DNA from 2 places in the Bacillus sp. LH1 genome. Region 1 is predicted to be linked to the other one. Evidence: riboswitches for the same ligand, from Rfam matches in the RefSeq annotation. Region 1 holds a riboswitch; the other holds the start of a gene.
What was found. A riboswitch is a leader RNA that binds a small molecule or an ion and turns the genes downstream of it on or off. The one in region 1 is predicted to bind S-adenosylmethionine.
Positions count from the first base shown of each region.

Region 2: it holds a riboswitch for S-adenosylmethionine, as region 1 does, so the genes downstream of both, ACX9TM_RS01865 (methionine ABC transporter ATP-binding protein) here and metK (methionine adenosyltransferase) in region 1, are expected to answer to the same signal.

Region 1 covers NZ_CM175007.1:4,660,861-4,664,287, reverse strand. The annotation lists gene pckA (phosphoenolpyruvate carboxykinase (ATP)) at 1-1,390, opposite strand, end outside; SAM riboswitch class I at 1,619-1,740, shown strand; gene metK (methionine adenosyltransferase) at 1,910-3,109, shown strand; gene ACX9TM_RS24115 (GNAT family N-acetyltransferase) at 3,151-3,427, opposite strand, start outside.
Region 2 covers NZ_CM175007.1:345,408-348,834, forward strand. The annotation lists gene pruA (L-glutamate gamma-semialdehyde dehydrogenase) at 1-938, shown strand, start outside; partial or broken gene ACX9TM_RS01860 (cysteine hydrolase family protein) at 1,189-1,754, opposite strand; SAM riboswitch class I at 1,997-2,103, shown strand; gene ACX9TM_RS01865 (methionine ABC transporter ATP-binding protein) at 2,227-3,246, shown strand; gene ACX9TM_RS01870 (methionine ABC transporter permease) at 3,236-3,427, shown strand, end outside.

The DNA.
Region 1 (3,427 bases):
GTTTAGCTGTTTCAGTTTTCGCAAGTTCACCGTTTAATGCTGCTTGAATCATTGCACGAGTGTAACCTAAGTTCATACGTTTACCAACGCCGTATTCGCCACCAGTCCAGCCAGTGTTTACTAAGAATACTTTCGCATCGTGTTTCTCGATTTTTTCACCAAGCATTTCAGCATAGCGAGATGCATCAAGTGGTAAGAATGGTGAACCGAAGCAAGTTGAGAATGTTGCTTGCGGAGATGTAACGCCGCGCTCTGTTCCTGCTAGTTTACTAGTGTAACCACTTAAGAAATGATACATAGCTTGCTCTTTTGATAACTTACTGATTGGAGGCAATACGCCAGATGCATCAGCAGTTAAGAAAATAATTGTATTTGGGTGTCCAGCAACACTTGGCAGTACGATATTGTCGATCGCATGCATAGGGTATGCAGCACGAGTATTTTCTGTTAAAGTAGTATCGTTGTAGTCGGCGATACGTGTTTGGTCATTAATGATAACGTTTTCTAAAACAGATCCAAATGTGATTGCATCGAAAATTTGTGGTTCTTTCTCGTGAGAAAGGTTTACACATTTCGCGTAGCAACCGCCTTCAATATTGAATACACCGTTATCAGACCAACCGTGCTCATCATCACCGATTAGTTTACGGTTTGGATCAGCAGATAATGTTGTTTTACCTGTTCCAGATAAACCGAAGAATAGTGCTACGTCGCCTTCTTCACCTACGTTTGCAGAGCAATGCATAGAAAGAATATCTTGTTCAGGTAATAAGAAGTTCATAATAGAGAAGATTGATTTTTTCATTTCTCCAGCGTATTCTGTACCACCAATTAGTACGATACGTTTTTCGAATGAAACCATAATGAATGCTTCAGAGTTTGTACCGTCAACAGCTGGATCAGCTTTGAAATTCGGTGCAGAAACAATTGTGAACTCTGATTCATGAGTTGTTAATTCTTCTTCAGTTGGACGAATGAATAATTGATGTACAAATAAATTGTGCCATGCATATTCGTTAATAACTTGAATTGGTAGGCGGTAATTGCGGTCAGCGCCTGCAAATCCTTTGAAGACGAATAACTCTTCTTTTTCTTTTAAGTATTCTAAAACTTTAGTATATAATTTATTAAAATGTTCTTCAGAAATCGGTTGGTTCACAGCTCCCCAAGCAATTTTGTCAGCAACCGATGCTTCTTTCACAATAAATTTATCTTTAGGAGAACGTCCTGTATATTTTCCAGTTGAAGCAGAAACGGCACCAGTCGAAGTTAATTTCCCTTCATTTCGCATTAATACTTTTTCCACTAATTGCGGAACACTTAGTTGAATCTGTGCATTGCTTCCGTTCAATAATTCGTGTAAACCAATTTGGACATTCACAGTACTCATATTTATATACCATCCTTTTCATTTAATGAAATATTTCTCGTAATCCCCAACAAGAGTATAACACAATTATATAAATAATGTATACTATTTATTTCTTTTTGTTTGTGTGAATGCATTATTTCCCTATTAATATTTCATTTCAGGCGTATTGAGAAAAACTTTCAGGAAAATGTGAATATTAATTGACAAATGAATATCATTTCTTTAGTATAGGTTGGGACGGATACTCTCTTATCCCGAGCTGGCGGAGGGACAGGCCCGATGAAGCCCAGCAACCTCACTTGTAGTGGTAAATACAGGTGAATAGGTGCTAAAACCTGTGCGAGGCTACAGGTCTCGAACGATAAGAGCGAAGGGCAAAAAGCAGTATGCAAGTAGCAAATTAAACCTTTCCTCTATGTAAAGTAGGAAAGGTTTTTCTGTATGCTTGTGTGGGAGAATAAATGTATGTCGCAGTTTGTGGCAAATTAAGGATGAGTTCCGTACAATATATACAATTACTGTAGGGAGGTTTACCACATGACAAAAAAACGTCATCTGTTCACATCTGAGTCTGTAACTGAAGGACATCCAGATAAAATTTGTGACCAAATTTCTGATTCAATTTTAGATGCGATCTTATCAAAAGACGCAAATGCACGTGTAGCTTGTGAAACAACTGTAACAACTGGTTTAGTATTGGTAGCGGGGGAAATTACGACTTCTACTTACGTAGATATTCCAAAAATCGTTCGTGAAACAATTCAAGGCATTGGTTACACACGCGCAAAATACGGATTCGATGCAGAAACTTGTGCAGTTTTAACATCTATCGATGAGCAATCTGCTGACATCGCTATGGGTGTTGACCAAGCGCTAGAAGCACGCGAAGGTCAAATGACTGACGCTGAGATTGAGGCAATTGGTGCAGGAGACCAAGGTTTAATGTTTGGTTTCGCATGTAATGAAACACAAGAGTTAATGCCACTTCCAATCTCGCTTGCTCACAAATTAGCTCGCCGTTTAACTGAAGTACGTAAAGATGATACATTATCATACTTACGTCCGGATGGAAAAACGCAAGTTACAGTTGAGTATGATGAAAATGGTAAACCAGTACGTGTTGATACTATCGTAATTTCTACACAACATCACCCAGATGTTACATGGGAAGAAATCGATCGCGACTTAAAAGAGCACGTAATTAAAGCTGTAGTACCAGCAGAATTAATGGATGGAGAAACGAAATTCTTCATTAACCCAACTGGCCGCTTCGTAATTGGTGGACCACAAGGTGATGCTGGTTTAACAGGACGTAAAATCATCGTTGATACTTACGGTGGATACGCTCGCCACGGTGGCGGTGCATTCTCTGGTAAAGATGCAACGAAAGTTGACCGTTCTGCAGCATATGCAGCTCGTTATGTTGCGAAAAACATCGTAGCAGCTGGTCTTGCTGAAAAAGCAGAAGTACAACTTGCATACGCAATCGGTGTAGCACAACCAGTATCAATTTCAGTTGATACATTCGGCACTGGTAAAGTATCTGAAGACGTACTAGTAGAGCTAGTTCGTAACAACTTCGATCTTCGCCCAGCTGGTATTATTAAAATGCTAGACTTACGTCGCCCAATTTACAAACAAACAGCAGCTTACGGCCACTTTGGACGTACTGATGTAGATCTATCATGGGAACGTACAGACAAAGCAGCAGCTTTAAAAGAGCAAGCTGGTCTATAATATATGAAAAAAAGCTTTGCGCGGTGAGCGCAAAGCTTTTTTTATTTATAATTACGTTGGAATAAAGCGAAGAGTTCAATGTCATGCCAATTGCCATTGCGGAATATAGCTTCTTTACAAGTTCCTTCATGTTGAAAACCGAGTGATTTATATAATTTAATTGCTCTATCGTTAAAAGAAAATACTCGTAAAGAAAGGCGATGTAAATTTAATTCTAAAAATGCATAATCCAATAATAAGGTGAAAGCTTCCTTCCCATAACCTTGCCCCCAGTAATCCTTGTTACCAATATCAATAATACATTCAGCGTTTCGATTA
Region 2 (3,427 bases), 1.1 Mb from region 1:
TAAAACCAGCTAGTACAACTCCTGTAGTAGCAGCGAAATTTATGGAAGTATTAGAAGAAGCTGGCTTACCAGCTGGCGTAGTAAACTTCGTTCCAGGTAACGGTTCTGAAGTTGGTGACTACTTAGTAGATCATCCTCGTACACGTTTCGTAAGCTTCACGGGATCTCGTGATGTAGGTATCCGCATCTATGAGCGTGCAGCGAAAGTAAACCCAGGACAAATTTGGTTAAAACGCGTTATCGCTGAAATGGGCGGTAAAGATACAATCGTTGTTGATAAAGAAGCAGATCTTGAATTAGCAGCTAAGTCTATCGTTGCATCAGCATTCGGATTCTCAGGACAAAAATGTTCTGCATGTTCTCGTGCAGTAATCCATGAAGATGTATATGATCATGTATTAAATCGTGCTGTTGAATTAACAAAAGAATTAACAGTTGCTAACCCAGCAGTATTAGGTACAAACATGGGTCCTGTTAATGACCAAGCTGCATTCGATAAAGTAATGAGCTATGTTGCAATTGGTAAAGAAGAAGGTAGAATCTTAGCAGGTGGCGAAGGAGACGATTCTAAAGGTTGGTTCATCCAACCAACAATCGTTGCTGACGTTGCAGAAGATGCTCGCTTAATGAAAGAAGAAATCTTCGGACCAGTAGTAGCATTCTGTAAAGCGAAAGACTTCGATCATGCACTTGCAATTGCAAATAATACGGAATACGGTTTAACAGGTGCTGTTATTACTAACAACCGTGACCATATTGAAAAAGCACGCGAAGACTTCCACGTTGGTAACTTATACTTCAACCGTGGATGTACTGGTGCAATCGTAGGTTACCAACCATTCGGTGGCTTTAACATGTCTGGTACAGACTCTAAAGCTGGTGGACCTGATTACTTAGCACTTCACATGCAAGCAAAAACTACTTCTGAAACTTTATAAGAAATAGTAGAGGAGCTCTTCACAGAATGTGAAGAGCTCCTTTTAAAATTGAAATCCTATATATTACCATCGTTCGAAGGGAATGAGCTAAAACCTATTAATAGCGGGATAAACATGTGAACAGAAATAAAATGATGAGAAAAGTTGACTTATTAGTCATATTTTTTAGTATTCATTTTGAGAATTTCCTGTATAATACAATTTGAAAGAAAATCTATGGTTCGACAAGGAACACTCCTTTCGGTTTTGCTCACTGAAAGGAGTGTTTTTTTATGTAGCTAAAAATTCTTGCGTGCTTATTACATTTGCATATACGCCATTTAAACTAGCTAAAATTGTATTGTGAATGTAAACAGCTGGTATAGTAGCGTTCTTAAAAGACAGGTCTTTTGTAGCACAAGCATCATGTATAACGGTACATTGAAAGCCAAAATCGAATGCAGCCCTTACTGTAGCATCGATACACATATGAGTCATCATCCCACATACAACGACATGTTCAATATTTAAACGTTTTAATTGCTCTAGAAGATTAGTTTCTCGGAAGCTATTTGGATAATGTTTGACTATAACTGTTTCTTCTCTAAGTGGACGTACGCTTTCGTGAATATGTACACCTTCTGTATTAGGTAGGAAAAAAGTAGCGTCATCTTTTATAGCTACGTGTTGGATATGAAAAATAGGTTCGCTGTTTGTTCTAAAGTGTTGTAATAACTGATTAGCATATTCGCTTGCTTCTACTGGATTACGCAATTCCATCTTTCCATTTGGAAAATAATCGTTTTGAATATCGATGAGTAAAAGAGCTGTTTTCATATATTTATCTTCCTCCGAGTTTCATATTCAAATAAATTTATTCAATTCGTAGAGAAGATTCTCCTGTTTAAAAATATGAGGAAGAAGAATTTTAAATAACCTTGAAAGTTACTATTTTCTCATGAATTTTCATCTGAAAATTTTAATAAAGGAATAATTAATATTTTTCTAAAAAATGTATTGACTCTTATTATTCTGAGTTCTATAATGAGAATTAATTAAACGACAATTAAATCGATACATTCTTATCCAGAGAGGTGGAGGGACTGGCCCTACGATACCTCAGCAACGGGTTTTTTTAATACCGTGCTAACTCCAGCAAGCCATATAAAGGCTTGGAAGATGAGAAGATGTGAACGAGTACATATAAGTGCTCTCCTTCTTATCTTTATGGTTGATAAGAAGGAGAGCACTTTTTATTTTACCTCGAAAGCTCTACTTCAAGTTTTTACAGCATATAGGAGGGGAAAAAATGATTTCTTTTAACAATGTAAGTAAAGTGTATGAATCAGCTGGGCAATCTGTTCATGCGGTGGAGGATGTAACATTATCAGTTGAGAAAGGCGAAATTTTTGGCATTATTGGTTTTAGTGGCGCTGGAAAGAGTACGTTATTACGCTTAGTAAATATGTTAGAGAGACCGACGGCAGGAACGATTTCAATAGATGATAAAGATATTACATCATTATCGACGAAAGAATTACGTAAACTGAGACAAAGAATTGGAATGATTTTCCAAAGTTTTAATTTATTTAATTCAAGAACAGTATTTGGAAATATTGCTTATCCATTAAAGTTAGCGAAAGTACCAAAGAATGAGATAAAAGAAAGAGTAAATGAACTGCTGAAGTTTGTAGGGTTAGAAGATAAAGCAAACTATTACCCAGAGCAGCTATCAGGTGGACAAAAGCAGCGTGTGGGCATTGCTAGAGCACTTGCGACATCGCCAGATATTCTTATATGTGATGAGGCAACATCAGCCTTAGATCCAGAAACAACGACAGAAATTCTAAACTTATTAAAGAAAGTAAATAGAGAATACAATTTAACAATTCTTCTTATTACACATGAAATGCATGTTGTGAAAGAAATTTGTCACCGTGTAGCTGTAATGGAGAAGGGAAAAGTTATTGAAGAAGGAAAACTGTTTGATGTTTTCACGCAACCAAAAACAAAGACGACTCAAAACTTTGTACGTTCTGTCATTAATGATCATTTACCGGAAAGTGTTCTAGCGAAAATTCAAAATGGTGGTCAAATTTATCGTCTAACATTTACTGGTGAGGAGACAGGACAGCCGGTACTATCATATATCGCAAAAAACTATAACGTCGATGTAAATGTACTGTACGGAAATATTATTGAACTTCAAAATGTGCTATTTGGAAATCTTCTTGTAGAGTTGCAAGGTGAGCAGAGGGAAATTCAAAAAGCATTACAACATCTAAGACTGCAAGTGCAGCTGAAGGAGGTAGAAGCTCATGCGAGTTGATTGGAGTATATTTTGGCCGCGCATACTAGATGCGACGGGGGATACCCTCTTAATGGTAATTGTAACCCTTATATTTGCTACAATTCTTGGTATACCTCTAGGTTTACTTTTATATGTAACGAGAAAAGGAAACTTTTTAGAAAATAAATGGGTCTTTTCTATTCTTAACATCATAATTAAT